One region of the Kribbella italica genome, then DNA from elsewhere that is predicted to be linked to it. Evidence: riboswitches for the same ligand, from Rfam matches in the RefSeq annotation. Region 1 holds a riboswitch; the other holds the start of a gene.
What was found. Region 1 has a riboswitch for FMN ahead of ribB (3,4-dihydroxy-2-butanone-4-phosphate synthase). Riboswitches for the same ligand answer to the same signal wherever they lie in the genome.
Positions count from the first base shown of each region.

Region 2: it holds a riboswitch for FMN, as region 1 does, so the genes downstream of both, ribD (bifunctional diaminohydroxyphosphoribosylaminopyrimidine deaminase/5-amino-6-(5-phosphoribosylamino)uracil reductase RibD) here and ribB (3,4-dihydroxy-2-butanone-4-phosphate synthase) in region 1, are expected to answer to the same signal.

Region 1 covers NZ_JACHMY010000001.1:4,118,464-4,125,946, forward strand. Annotated here, with positions in the region: gene HDA39_RS19050 (ElyC/SanA/YdcF family protein) at 1-548, shown strand, start outside; gene HDA39_RS19055 (alpha/beta fold hydrolase) at 549-1,937, opposite strand; gene HDA39_RS19060 (sugar-binding transcriptional regulator) at 2,535-3,542, opposite strand; gene HDA39_RS19065 (glycoside hydrolase family 140 protein) at 3,570-5,057, opposite strand; FMN riboswitch at 5,114-5,247, shown strand; gene ribB (3,4-dihydroxy-2-butanone-4-phosphate synthase) at 5,353-5,976, shown strand; gene HDA39_RS19075 (transketolase family protein) at 5,960-6,928, opposite strand; gene HDA39_RS19080 (transketolase) at 6,925-7,483, opposite strand, start outside.
Region 2 covers NZ_JACHMY010000001.1:3,936,486-3,943,968, forward strand. Annotated here, with positions in the region: gene HDA39_RS18195 (nitronate monooxygenase) at 1-619, opposite strand, end outside; gene ribH (6,7-dimethyl-8-ribityllumazine synthase) at 693-1,163, opposite strand; gene HDA39_RS18205 (bifunctional 3,4-dihydroxy-2-butanone-4-phosphate synthase/GTP cyclohydrolase II) at 1,164-2,396, opposite strand; gene pnuC (nicotinamide riboside transporter PnuC) at 2,400-3,071, opposite strand; gene HDA39_RS18215 (riboflavin synthase) at 3,068-3,691, opposite strand; gene ribD (bifunctional diaminohydroxyphosphoribosylaminopyrimidine deaminase/5-amino-6-(5-phosphoribosylamino)uracil reductase RibD) at 3,692-4,720, opposite strand; FMN riboswitch at 4,840-4,971, opposite strand; gene HDA39_RS18225 (DUF2891 family protein) at 5,032-5,994, opposite strand; gene HDA39_RS18230 (5-oxoproline transporter, DUF979 family subunit) at 5,994-6,971, opposite strand; gene HDA39_RS18235 (5-oxoproline transporter, DUF969 family subunit) at 6,968-7,483, opposite strand, start outside.

The DNA of each region.
Region 1 (7,483 bases):
ACGACCTGGGCGTCGCGACCTTCACGGCCGAGTTGTACCAACGCGGCCTGGTTCCGCGGATCCTCTTCACCGGCGCGAATGCCCCGACCACGGTCGAGCGGTTCCCTCGCGGGGAAGCCGTGCACTACACCGAGCACGCGGTGGCACTCGGCGTACCGCTGGCGGACATCATCGTGGAGCCTGCTGCCACCAACACCGGCGAGAACATCACGCTCGCCCGCGCGGCCTTGGCCGAGCAGCAGGTCTCGATCGCAACGGTCATCCTGGTCTCAAGGCCCTACCAGCAACGCCGAGCGTTCGCGACCTGCCGAAAGCTCTGGCCGGAGGTCCGGCCGATCTGCGCGTCGCTACCGCTGCCGCTCGACCAGTACGTCGAGTCGATTGGTGATCCCGACCGGGTCCTGAACATGCTCGTCGGCGACACCCAACGCATCGAGCTGTTCGCGGTGAAGGGGTTCGCGATACCGCAGGAGATGCCGGACGAGGTACGCCGAGCGTTTCAGCTGCTGGTCGACGCCGGCTACACGCGACGCTTGATCGCCGACTGATCACGAAGCCAGGTAGTCGTTGACGGTCTTGACAATCGTCGGGACGCGGTCGTCGTAGACGCCGTGGGCTCGGCGGTCGATCGTCTTGAGAGTCGAGTTGGGGAGTTTGCGATGGAGGCTCTCAGCCCAGGTGAGGGGAATGTTGTCGCGTTCGGCCTGGACGATGAGCATCGGGGTTTTGTTGCTGATGGCAAGCGGTGGTTCGGTGGTGTGCTGGGTCCAGTAGGCGCACGGGAGGAACGTCGTCGGAAAGAGGGGCTGCGTGGTTCGGGTGCGCTGGACGTCGCGCCAGTACGTCGCCGGGTTCTTCGGCCAGCCCGTGTCGTTGCAGGTGAAGGCGATCGACGCGGCGATGAACTGGGAGAACACGGGCGCGCGGCCGTAGTACTGGTCGAGCCAGGCTTTGAGTTCTGGGGTTGGCGGGGTGTTGCGGAGCAGGGTGCTGACGTTGCGGGCCATCAGGTCGCGGTCACTCTCGTCGCCGAGGGCTGACTGGAGCAGCCAGGGCAGGACTGCCGAGTCGACCTTATGGCCGGCGATCGTCAGGTCGCGCTGCATCAAGCGGGTCACCGCTGCCCGGATCTGCTGACCGCTTCCGCCGACGTGATACTTGTCGTCCCGCCAGGCTGCCCAGGCTGCCCACTCGTCGAAGGCTGCTTCGGCGCGTTCACCGGTGGCCAGGTGGTGATACTCGGATCCTTCGACGTCGGTCACACTGTCGACGACCATGCGGTCGACCTTGCCTTGAAACAACTGGCTGTAGACAACCCCCAGATCAGCGCCCCAGGACACCCCGTAGTAGTTCAGCCTGTCTTCCTTGAGCGCCTTCCGTACGACGTCCAGGTCGCGCGCCACGTTCCGGATGCTCGCGTGCTCTAGTCCTCCGGGACAAGTCCGTACGAACGCCTTCGCCCGGCGGGCGGACTCCGCGAAGTCGGCACGGTTGAGAGACGATCGGAAGACATCAGCCACGCGAACCTCACCGCAGCTCGCCGGCGCGCTCCGCCCGACGAAGCGAGGATCGAAGCCGATCAGGTCGTACTGCTTCGCGACGTCCCCGAGCAGCGGCCGCAAGGCCAGCGGGTAGTCGAGTCCCGAGCCGCCTGGTCCGCCGGGGTTCACCAGCAGTACGCCGCGCCGTACGCTCGGGTCGGCGGGAAGCCGAGAGATGGCGATGTCGATGGTCTGGCCGTCGGGGCGCAGATGGTCGACAGGCACCCGCATGGAACTGCAGGACGCGCCGGCCTCATCGAGCGCCTTCCCCTGGTCGTCGCCGCTGCCGTTCTGACACGCCCGCCAGACCAGGCCGGCGGTCTCCGCCGCCGCAGGCGACACAACAGTTGCCCCAGGCAACAACAGGAACGCCGCCAGCACCGCCACAGTTCGCATACCCAGACGCTAGGCGCCTTGAGACGCCCGGTCCGGGGCCCGCACGCCCGACCCGGGGTATCTCCCGCGCTACCCCGACCCGCCGGTCGACGTCCTGACGCGTTGGTCGACTGATGCGTTGTTCGACCACTGACGCGATGTACCGCGCCAGTCGTCACAATCCGAGGCAGTGGACCAGCCATAGGCAGGCACCGGCGGCAGCGGACGACCACCACCTGCACGCAGGCACCGGACTCAGCACGGGCCGTCGACCGAGCGCCAGCGCTCACCTGGGCGCCAGAGCCCATCACCTGAAGCGGGCGACAGCATCCCCCCAACTTGACCGGTGGGCGGGTGCAGGGAGCGCCAGCGACCGGAGCGGTTGCGTGGGTCACCATTTGCACGCACCCAACCCGGCCCACCACCAAGTGGTTGCTCGCGCGCCAGCGCGCACACGAAGCGGCGCCAGCCGCGCACCGAAGCGCGCGACAGCACGCGAACGTGGGCGACAGCCCACCGCACGAAGCGCGCGACAGCACGCGTACCCACCAAGAAGGCGGGCGGGAGCACGCCCCGCAGCGAGCGCCGGCGAACGGAGGGGCACGCGTGGGAGAGGCGTCAGTCGGCGAGCAAGCGCTGGGCCATCGACAGGTCGGTGATGAGGATGTTGACCCAGCCGCCCAGCAGAGCAGCGCGGATGGCCGAGTACTTGCGGTCGCCGCCGGCGACGCCGATGCGGCGGGGGACGGCGAGCAGTTCCTTCGCCGTGACGCCGATGACGCGTTGGTCGAAGGTGGAGCGGACGTGGTGGCCTTCTTCGTCGAAGAAGCGGAAGCAGACGTCGCCGACGGCGCCCAGGCGGCGGAGTTCGTCCTGGTCGGCCTGGGCTACCGCGTTGCCGCTGCGCTGCAACAAAGGCGACGGCTGGAGGCTGCCGATTCCGACGACAGCGTCGGTGAGTTGGCCCCACGTGCCGAGGACGTCGCGGACGGAGACGTCGTTCATCATCGCGCGGCGTACGGCGGGTGTGCCGACCAGACCCGGAGCGGGGAGGTAGACGGGCATCGCGCCGGTGAGTTCGGCGAAGCGGGCAGTGAGGCGCGTGGCCTGCATCTGGACGGCGGCGTCGCCGAGGCCGCCGACGATCTGGACGACCTTCTCGGCGACCGGGACGCTCTTGCGCGGCATCCGGTCGACGGCGCTGATCAGGGTCTCGCTCCAGGACGAGATGCCGATCAGGTGCCCGCCGGTGAGCGTCATGTCGAGGTACGCCGCGGCGCCCGATCCCAGCGCGGGCAGGACGTCCTCGTCCACACCCTCCGCCAGACCACTCGGTCCCACAGACAGACCACCCGTGTCCACGACCACCGCATCCCGCAGCCCGTACCGCCCCTGCAGCTCGTCCTCGAGATCGCTGTGCACCCCGCTCGGCATCGTCACGACGGTGTGCACGATCCCTACCTCGACCGCCTGCTTGAGCATCCGCGACACCCGGGCCTGGGACAGGTTGAGCTCGCTGGCGATGCGTGGCTGCCGGATGCCCTTCTCGTGGTACATCCGGGCCACCTTCGCCAGCAGCCGCAGCTCGTCCAGCCCCGGCTGACGTACGCCACGGTGAGCGCTCATGCGTAGCCCCCTTCGATCAGGACTGGACTATAGGCAGATGTAGACCCGCGGTGCGCCACCAGCATCGGGCAGCGGGTCGCCCGGCGTGTCCCGGCGGCCGGTCGCCACCACCGACCCGTCGCGCGGATCGACGATCCGGTAGTCCAGCGGCACCGAGTCGTCGAACACCATCACCGGTCCCCCGTGCTCGCGATAGACGATCAGCAGACCACCGGCACCGCGCAGCGCGCGCCCCGAGATCACCCGCGTCCAGTCCGGCTGCAGGTCCGCCACCGGCAGCCCGGCCAGCACCCGCCCGACCAGCCCGACGTACGTCGACCCCTCGAAATCCATCGCCTCCCGCCACCCGGCGTCCGGCGCGATGAAGAACGACGAATGCCCCGGCTCCGACGCGTGCAGCCGCCACTGCCACAGACTCCCGGCGCCGTACACGACCCCCATCGTCCCGCCCGCGCACAGGTTGCTCCACGCCTCGTGCCCCTGCCACCACCCATTCGCGACTGAAAGACCGCCGTGCTTCTCGTACGTCGGTTCGCCGTTCGCCACACCCCGTACGGGCTCGTTCCGCCACAGGTCGGCCACCCGCTCGGCCACGTGCTCGCCGGTGTGCCCGGTCTGGCACCACTGGAAGTCAAGCCACTCCGCGTCCTGATGAGCCGACGCGCGGATGTGCGGCCGGTAGTGGATCCCGGTCGGCTGCCCGTAGCAGTCGACCGCGTGCACCTCGGCGCCCCCGGCCGCGACCTGCGGCTCCAGCCCGGTCCCGTCCCCGCCGACCAGGTAGATCGCCGGTGAGGCGCCGTACCGCGCGACCAGGTAGCGGCAGTACGTCGCATACTCCTCAGCCGGTACGACGGTCCCCGCGACGTCCAGCCCCTTCCAGCCGAACCCCTGGAACACCGGCTGCAGCACCGGCACGATCCCGTGCTCGGCCAGCACCTCCAGCAGCTGATCGAGGTACTGGAAGTACTCCGCCCGAGGCCGCAGCAGGTGCCCGTCAACCAGGTCCTCGAACCCGACGTCGAACCCCTCGTCCGCCGTCCGGTCCCGCGGCCCGACCGCGCGCATGTCGGGCTGCACGGACATCAGCAGTACGGCGTTGAAGCCCTTCGCCTGACGATCGGCGGCGTACTCGCGGACCTGCGAGACGGTCGCTCGCCATGGGAGCGCCCACGCCGTGTCGGCGACCAGAAGTGCTGGAGTGCCGTCCGCGTGGACCAGGCTCCGGCCGCCGGGGGACATCTGCCAGAACCCGTGGGAGTAGAACGGATTGGCCTCGCCGGCTGGTACTTGTTGGACGTCAAGCACGCCTGAAGAGGAGCCAAAAGTCCAGCGCCATTCCCCTGGCGTCGGCGCGGCGAAGCGCACCCTCCACACGCCGTCCCCGTCCCAGAACGCCGGCCTCCGCAGCGTCACCCCGCTCTCGTGCACGAACTCCGCCCACACCTCCGCGCCGTACCGCTCCTCCACGGATGCCGAGAGCTCGACCGACCGCCAAACGGATGAGATGGACATGACACTCCCGGAAACAGTCGAGACGGATACACTGCGCAGTGAATCTGCAAGATCACACACGTGCTCTGGGGTCGGTGAAATTCCGAGCCGGCGGTTAAAGTCCGCGACCCGTACCTCCGCAAGGAGGTCCGGTTGACCTGGTGGAACTCCGGGACCGACGGTGAAAGTCCGGATGGGAAGACGCACGTGGCAGACTTCGCGATGCCTGTCCGGCGCGCGCCCACAAGCGTGCCCCAGAGAGGAGTCGCGGAGCTTGTCGTTGCCCCCGGAGTGCCAGGCCGAGAGGACAGCGACTGTGAGCACCGTGGCGAGCACGACCCGCCTGGACACCATCGACCACGCGATCGCCGAGATCGGGCGCGGGCGCCCGGTGGTGGTCGTCGACGACGAGGACCGCGAGAACGAGGGCGACCTGACCTTCGCCGCGAGCCTGGCGACGCCGGAGCTGATGGCGCTGCTGGTCCGCTACACCAGCGGGTACGTCTGCGCCCCGGCCGCGCCGGAGGTCCTCGACCGGCTCGAGCTGCCGCTGATGGTCCCGAACAACCAGGACAGCCTCCGTACGGCGTACACGGTGTCGGTCGACGCGAGCACCGGCGTCGGCACCGGCATCTCCGCCGCGGACCGGGCGCGGACCGTCAACGTCCTGGCCGACGGCACGGCTCGGCCCACCGACCTGATCCGGCCCGGCCACATCCTCCCGCTCCGCGCGGTCGCGGGCGGCGTCCGGCAGCGGCCCGGTCACACCGAGGCGACCGTCGAACTGGTCCGGCTGGCCGGGCTGCCGCCGGTCGGGGTGATCGGTGAGCTGATGAACGACGACGGCACGCTGATGACCGGCGCCGACCTGCGCGCGTTCGCCGACGCCCACGACTTCGCGATGGTCTCGATCGCCGACCTGGTCACTTTCCTCGGCTGACCAGCGCGCGGGCCGCGGACGCGATACCGTCCGCGGACAGCCCGTACCGGTCCAGCAGGTACGCCGCGGAGCCGGTCGGCGCGAACTCGGGGATCCCGAGGATCGACACCCGCGCCGGATGATGCTGTACGACGGCCTCCGCGACCGCGCCGCCGAGCCCACCCCCGCTCACCCCCTCCTCGGCGGTCACGATCCCGGCCGTCTCCCGCGCGGCCGCGACCACGGCGCCGGTGTCGAGCGGCTTCACCGTCGGCATCGACAGCACCCGGGCCGAGATCCCTTCCGTCGCGAGCTGCTCGGCCGCGGCCAGCGCCCGCCAGAGCACCGTGCCGTTGCTGATCAGCGTCACGTCGTCGCCGGCCCGGACGGTGATCGCCCTGCCCGGCTCGAACGTGTAGTCGTCGGCGTAGATCCGCGGCACGCTCATCCGGCTGACCCGGATGAACACCGGCCCGTCGGACGCGGCCGCCCAGCGCAGCGCCGCCGCGGTCTCGACCGGGTCGGCCGGCACGATGATCGTCATCCCGGAGATCGCCCGCAGCCAGGCGATGTCCTCGATCGAGTGGTGCGTCGGCCCGAGTTCGCCGTACGCGACGCCTGGGCTCATGCCGCACAGCTTCACGTTGGTGTGCGAGTACGCGACGTCCGCCTTGATCTGCTCCAGCGCGCGCCCGGTGAGGAAGCAGGACGCCGCCGACACGAACGGGATCCGGCCGCCGTTGGCCAGCCCGGAGGCGACGCCGACCATGTCCTGCTCGGCGATACCGACGTTGATCAGCCGGTCCGGGAACGCCTTGCGGAAGCTGTTCAGCTTGCTCGACCCGACCGAGTCGTTGACGACGCCGACGATCCGGTGGTCCGCGTGGGCCAGCTCGGCCAGCGTCTCGACGTACGCGTCCCGGCAGTCGTAGCGCGGCCGGTCGGCGATCGAGGGACTGTCGGTGACAGTCATGAGAGCTCCTTGAGTGCTTGGGCGAACTCGGCCGCGTCGGGCACCCGGTGGTGCCAGGCGACGTTGTTGCTCATGAACGAGATCGGGTGGCCCTTGTGCGTGTGGGCGATCACGAAGGTCGGCTTGCCCGGCCGGAACGGTACGGCGGACAGCACGTCGAGCAGCTCGCCGTGGTCGTGCCCGTTCACCTCGACCACCGCGAACCCGAACGCCGCCGCCTTGTCCGGCAAGGGATCCAGGTCGTTGGTCTCCTGGGTGGTCGCGCCCTGCTGCAGCCGGTTCCGGTCGACGATCACGGTCAGCCGGTCCAGCTGGTACTGCGAGGCTGCCATCATCGCTTCCCAGTTGCTGCCTTCCTGCAGCTCGCCGTCGCCGACCAGCACGTACGTCCGCCGCAACGACACGTCGAGCTTGGCCGACAGCGCGTGCCCGACCGCGACCGGAAGGCCGTGCCCGAGCGGACCTGTGTTCGCCTCGACGCCGGCGACCTTGCGCCGGTTCGGGTGCCCGTTCAGCGCCGACAGCGGCTTCAGGAACGTCGCCAGCTCCTCGACG
Region 2 (7,483 bases), 180 kb from region 1:
CCGGCAACGAGGTCTCCGCGACCACTTGCTGGACCAACTCACGCAAAGGCTTGCCCTCCGGCTGCTCCGGCGTGTGCGTCCCACTGTGCCCACCGGCTTCCGTCCCCTGGGCGATCAGTCCGTGTACGCCGAGCTCGACCGCAGCCCGCGCTTCCCCCAGAGTTGTCACAGTCGCTAGCACCTGCATCCCAGGAGCGGCCAGCGCACTCACCACGTCGGCCCCCGGCAGCCCGAAGGTGAAGCTCACGAACGGCACCGGATGCGCCAGCAGCAGATCGATCTTCCCCTGCCAGTGATCGTCGTCCACCACCATCGGCGCCCCCGCCAGCTCGAGCCCGTACGGCGCACCTTCGTCGGCCAGCTCCTCGGCGTACCGCCGAAACTCAGCCTCGGTCAACGTCGACGGCCCCGGCACGAACAGGTTCACCCCGAACGGCACCCCAGCGCCGCCGAGCTCGGCCATCTCCGCACCCAGCGCCTCCGGCGTCTTGTAGCCCCCGGCAAGAAACCCGAGCCCACCCGCCGAAGCAACCGCCGCAACCAGTGCCGGCTTGGTCGCCCCACCAGCCATCGGCGCACCGATCACCGGCACCTCCGACGCCGTCCACGCACCAGTCATTCCCCGAATCCTCTCCCACACCTTTCGAGTACCAGCCCTCGATCGGTGGCCGGTACTCGAAAGGTCCTGACGATCACAGGCTCTTGATCGCCGCCAGCGTCACCAGCGCCGCCTGCGTCGACTCGTACCCCTTGTCCTCGCGCGAGTCCGGCAGCCCGGCCCGATCCAGCGCCTGCGGGTCGTTGTCGCAGGTCAGCAGCCCGAACCCGACCGGTACGCCGGTACTCAGGCCGACCTCCATCAACCCGTTCGTCGCCGCCTGGCACACGTACTCGAAGTGCGGCGTGTCACCCCGGATGACGACGCCCAGCGCCACCACCGCGTCGTACCCGGCCTTCGCCGCGTGCAGTGCCGCGACCGGCAGCTCGAACGAGCCCGGGACGCGGATGATCGAGTAGTCGGTGACGCCCGACTCGTCCAGCGCCCGTACGGCGCCCGCGACCAGCGCGTCGGTCACCTTCGGGTGCCACTGCGCGGCGACGACCGCGACCCGGGCGCCCTCCACCCGCGGCGTCTCGATCGTGGGTGCTCCACTTCCCGACATCTACTGAACTCCCTTTTCGTCCGTGCCGGTGGGCAGGTGGTGGCCCATCCGGTCGCGCTTGGTGCGCAGGTAGCGCAGGTTGTGCTCGGTCGGGTCGATCGAGATCCCGAGCCGCTCGACGACCTCGATGCCGTAGCCCTGGACGCCGGCCAGCTTGTCCGGGTTGTTGGTCAGCAGCTTGGCCGACTTGACGCCGAGGTCGGCCAGGATCTGCGCGCCGGTGCCGTAGTCGCGGGCGTCGGCGGGCAGCCCGAGGTCCAGGTTCGCGTCGACCGTGTCCCGGCCCGCGTCCTGCAGCTCGTAGGCCTGCAGCTTGTGCAGCAGGCCGATCCCCCGGCCCTCGTGACCGCGCAGGTAGACCACGACGCCGCCTTCGGCCGCGACCTGCCGCATCGCCTCGTCGAGCTGCGGACCGCAGTCGCAGCGCAGCGAGCCGAACACGTCGCCGGTCAGGCACTCCGAGTGCAGCCGGACCAGCGTCGGCCCGTCGCCGATCTCGCCGCGGACCAGCGCCAGCTGCTCCGACCCGTCGACGGTGTTCCGGTAGCCGTGGGCAACGAAGTCGCCGTACCGGGTGGGCAGGGTGGTGGTCGCGACCCGCTCGATCTGGCTCTCGGTCCGCCGCCGGTACGCGATCAGGTCCGCGATCGAGACCAGCACCAGGCCGTGCTCGTCGGCGAACGCCCGCAGCTCCGCGCCGCGTTTCATCGACCCGTCGTCGTTCACCAGCTCGGAGATCACCGCGGACGGCCGCAGCCCGGCCATCCGGGCCAGGTCGATCGACGCCTCGGTGTGCCCCGGGCGCACCAGGACGCCGCCGTCGCGCGCCCGCAGCGGGAACACGTGCCCCGGCTGCACCAGGTCGAACGACTCCGACGCGGAGTCGGCCAGCACCCGGATCGTCCGGGCCCGGTCGGCCGCCGAGATCCCGGTCTCGATGTGGTCGCGGGCGTCGACCGAGACCGTGTACGCCGTGCGCAGCTTCTCCCGGTTGTGCGGGGTCATCAGCGGGATGCCCAGCCGGTCCAGCTCGGCGCCCTCCATCGGCACGCAGACGACACCCGAGCTGTGCCGGATCAGGAACGCCAGCAGCTCCGGCGTCGCCTTGGAGGCGGCGAAGATCAGGTCGCCCTCGTTCTCCCGGTCCTCGTCGTCGACCACGATCACCGCGCGGCCGGCGCGGATCTCGTCGATCGCGTGCTCGATCGTGTCGAGCTTCAGTACCTCGCCCATCGTCTAACCCACCACCACTGGTTCGGGGGTGACCGCTACGGTCTCCCGCTGGTTGATCCGCCACCACGCCGCGAACCCGAGCACGCAGAACAGTCCGTAGACGACGTACATCGCCGCCGACGGGTAGAACTTGGCCTGGATCAGCAGCGGGACGCCGACGACGTCCACCGCGATCCAGACCAGCCAGAACTCGACGAACCCGCGGGCCATCCCGTACGTCGCCAGGATGGACCCGGTCAGGATCCAGGCGTCCCACTGCGGACCCCACGAGCCGAGCTCACGCAGGACGAAGTACCCGATCACGTAGAGCACGACGGCCGCGCCCAGCATCTCCAGGCGCTGCCGGGCCGTGGCCCACCGCGGCTGGACGCCGGTCTTGGCGCCGCCGTGACGGGTCTGGTACCAGCGGTACCACCCGTACAGGCTGACGAGCGCGAAGAAGACCTGGCGGCCGGCCTGGCCCCAGAGGTCCTTGTCCTGCGGGGTGTCGAACAGCCCGCCGACGAAGACCGTGAACAGCAGCACGTTGCCGACGATGCCGATCGGCCACGCCGACACCAGCCGGCGCATCCCGAACAGGGCGCTGGCCAGGCCGAACACGTTGCCGACGATCTCCCGCACCAGCACCGGCGAACCGGCGATCGTGACCTGCTCGTGCAGCAGCCAGTCGATCATTCGTTGCCTCCGACAACAGTCTTCGGGGCGGTCAGCAACCGCTCCACGTACTTCGCGATCACGTCGACCTCGAGGTTGACGGTGTCGCCGATCTTGTTGCGGCCGAGCACGGTGAGCTCGAGCGTGGTCGGGATCAGGCTGATCCCGAAGGTCGAGGTTGCGTCGTCGACGTCGGTGACGGTCAGCGAGACACCGTCGACGGCGATCGAGCCCTTCTCCGCGACGTACTTGAGGATCTCCGGGCCGGCCGCGATTCGGACGACCTCCCAGTGCTCGGCCGGCTCGCGGCTCGCGATCGTGCCGACACCGTCGACGTGGCCCTGGACGATGTGGCCGCCCAGCCGCGCGTGCGCGGTGACGGCCCGCTCCAGGTTGACGGTCGAGCCCTTCTCGACACCGCCCAGGCTGGTCCGGCGGAGCGTCTCGCGCATCACGTCGGCGGTGAAGGTGCCTGCACCGGTCTCGACCACGGTCAGGCAGCAGCCGTTGACCGAGATCGAGTCGCCGTGGCGCGCGTCCTCGGTCACCTTCGGGCCCCGCAGGGTGAGCCGGGCCGCGTCGCCTTCCAGCAGGTCGAGCGACTCGACGGTTCCCAGCTCTTCGACGATTCCGGTGAACATCTACTTCCCTCCCAGGGGGGTCAGGGTGAGCCGGACGTCGTCGCCGAGGCGAGTGACGTCCGCAAGGGTGAAGCGCCGCAGGTGGTCGATAGATTCCGCGCCGAGGTCGCCGACGGCGGAGAAGCCCGATCCGAGCAGCGCCGGAGCGACGTACGCGACGATCTGGTCGACCAGTCCGGCGCGCAGGAAGGCGGCGGCCAGCGTCGGCCCGCCCTCGAGCCAGAGGTGGCGGATCTGGTGGTCGTCGAGCTGCCGGAGCACCTCGTTGGGGTCGTGGGTGGGCAGGAGCAGGGTCTCGGCGCGGTCGTTGCGGACCCGCGCGGTCTCCGGGACGTCCCGGTCGCCGACCACGACCCGCAGCGGCTGGCGGCCGGCCGGGCGGTCGTGCTCGTCGCGCACGGTCAGCTCGGGGTCGTCGTCCAGGACGGTCTGGGTGCCGACGGCGATCGCGTCGCACTCGGCCCGCTTGCGGTGGACGTCCGCGCGGGCGGCCTCGCCGGTGATCCACCGGCTGGTCCGGTCGGGCGCGGCGCTGCGGCCGTCCAGGGTGGTGGCGAACTTCCAGGTCACGAACGGCCGACCGGTCCGGACGCTGTGCAGCCAGACGTGGTTGACCTCCTCGGCCTCGGCCCGGAGTACGCCCTGATCGACCTGGATGTCCTTGGTCCGGAGCTTCTCGCCGCCACCGGCGGCCTGCGCGTTCGGATCCGGTACGGCGTACACGACGCGGCCGATGCCGGCCTCGATCAGCGCGTCGGCACACGGCCCGGTCCGGCCGGTGTGGTTGCAGGGCTCGAGCGTCACGTACGCCGTACCGCCGCGGGCCCGGGGACCGGCCATCCGCAGCGCGTTCACCTCGGCGTGCGGGCCGCCGGCCTGCTCGTGGTACCCCTCGCCGACGGGATGCCCGTCGCGGCCGGTGATCACACAGCCGACGACCGGGTTGGGATGGGTGCTGCCGATCCCGCGGGCGGCCAGCTCGATCGCACGCCGCATCCAGGCCACGTCGATCGGTGAAGCGTTGTTCACGGACGGTCCCTCGTTGTCACGGACGCACCACCGGGGCCATGACAACCGGCACGCGAACCGCCGCCCGGAACGCGACCTCCTACGGCCGCGCACTTCCGCACGTCGGAGCGCACACCGATCGCGTGCGCCTCCCATCCGGACTTTCACCGTCGGTCCTGGAATTCCACCAGGTCAACCGGCCGACGAACTGCATCGACCGGGTCGCGGACTGTCACCGCCGGCTCGGAATTACACCGACCCCGGAGCACGCGAGTGGTTTCACTCGTACCTGAAGTGTACGCCGCTGGTGCGGCGGCGAGTTGTTGCTTCCGTCACCTGGACGGTCCCACCAGCGCGCCGCCCTGGGCGAGGTAGGCGAAGGTGGCGAGCCAGTGGTCGTGGTTGAAGTCGCCGCTGGTGACGCTCGGCAGGGCGGCGTCGAGGTGGGCGGCGACCGTCGCGCGGAGGGCTGGTTCTCGCTCGGGCAGGGCGTCGGACAGCGCGGCGAGCTGCCAGGCGCGGGTGAGGTTGAGGCCCTGGAGGTGGCCCTGCCGGCCGTCGACCGGGTAGCGGACCTCGACCGGCCGCAGGGCGGTCAGATCCGGCAGGAAGGCGGGCAGCCATTCGGCGAACTCGTCTTCGGTCAGGACCCGGCGCATCAGGTCGGCCTCGGACAGACCCGGCGACAGGAAGTCCTCGCCGCTCGGCTCCCACTGCAGCGGGTACTCGCGGTCCTCGGCGAACCAGGCGCGCGCCTTGTCGCGGACGGCCTGGGTGAGCTTGTCCTGGCCGAGGGCCTCGGCGGCGTCGTACAGGAGAGCCAGGGCGAACGCCGAGTTCGAGTGGACGCCCGAGCGGACCGGGCGGGCGGCTCCCTGTAACCACTCCAGGCTGAGGTCGACGATCGCGTCGACCAGCGGGCTCATTGCCTCGGACCACCTGGCCGCGTCCGGGCTCTGACGGACGGCCGCGGCCAGGACGAGCGCCCACGCCCAACCGTACGGGCGCTCGAACGACGGCGAGCTCCGCAGGTACGCCGCCTCGGCCGCGAGTGCGTCGGCGGTCAGGTTCTGGTCGAGCGCCTTGCGGATCGGCTCCGGATCAGTGGCCTCCGGCAACAACCGCACCAGCAACCAGTGCATGTGCACACAAGAGTGCCAGTCGTACGACGTGTGGAACGCCGGGTGCAACTCCCTGACGCTGTAGGCCCTGGCGTCGCGCGCGACGTGGTCGAGCTGGTGCGGCGACTCGGTCCGCAGGTTCTGGAGTGCGATCTCGACGTACCGCTGACTCATCACAGGACTCCGAACGCGAGGAAGTACATCAGGAAGATGTTGCAGACCAGCAGCGGGAGCGCGGTCGGCAGCTGCGCCTTGATCGCCCCGTACCGGCTCTTCATGTCGAGCAGCGCGGCCGGGACCAGGTTGAAGTTCGCGGCCATCGGCGTGGTCAGCGTTCCGCAGAACCCGGCCAGCATGCCGATCGCGAACACCGTCGCCGGGTTGCCGTCGAAGGTCTGCACCAGCACCGGGTAGCCGATCGCGGCGGTCATGATCGGGAACGCGGCGAACGCGTTGCCCATGATCACGGTGAACAGCGCCATCCCGAGGCAGTACACGACGACCGAGCCGAACAGCGATCCTTCCGGCAGCACGTGCGTGGTGACCTTGCCGACCGCCGTACCGACGCCGGCGTCGGTGAACAGCCGGCCGAGCGTGGCCAGCATCTGCGGCAGGACGGCCGCCCAGCCGATCACCTCGAGCAGCCGGTGCCCCTCCTTGAGCGGAGTCAGGACGGACGGCGGACGCAGCATGATCACGCCGACCATCGCCGCCGCGACCGCGGAGACGCCCAGGCCGATCAGCGTCTCCGAGCCCTTCTCCAGCAGGGGCTGGTCGCCGGCTTTGATCTTGGCCAGCCCGACCGCGAAGATCAGCGCGCCGAGCGGGATCACCAGCGGCGGAACGAACAGCTTGTTGCCGAACCGCTGGGCGGCGGCCGCCTTCTCGGCCAGGCTCGTGGACACCTCGGTGCCGCGACCGAGCTGCCCGGTGCCGACCAGGACGGTCATCGCGATCACGACCAGCCCGAGCACCCAGGCCGGGGCGGTCTTGTTCACCACGAAGGTGCTGTAGCCGAAAGACGCGCCGAGCAGACCCCAGAAGGCGGCGCTTCCGTACCGCTTGCTGTTGCTGCGGTCGCGCAGGGTCAGGACCGCTCCGAAGAGGAAGAGCAGACCGCACAGCCAGTAGAACCACTCGACCTTGATCACCGGTCCGCCTCCTTCTTCTTGAGGGCCGGCGGCGGACCGTCGACCGCCATCAGGCGGTCGAGCTGGCGATCGAAGTACAGCATCCGGCCGCCGTGGATCAGCAGAGCGCAGACCGCGGTCGGGATCGCCCACAAGGCGACGTGCAGGGCGTCCAGCTTCAGCCCGTACGTCGAGTCGACGAAGCCGGTGATCAGCAGGATCGAGCCGACCGCGATGAAGACGTCCTCACCGAAGAACACGCCGACGTTGTCCACCCCGGCCGAGTGGCCCTTGATCCGCTCCTGCACCGCCTCGGGCAGCTTCCGCCCGTACCGGCGCTCGGCCGCGCCCTCGGCCATCGGGTAGATCAGCGGCCGGACCGTCTGCGCGTGGCCACCGATCGACATCAGCCCGACCGCGGCCGTCACCTGCCGGATCACCTGGTACGACGCCAGCAGGCGCCCGGTGGTGAGGAAGGTGAGCTTGCCGATCAGCCGCCGCGACTGCTCCTGCAGCCCGAACCGCTCGACCAG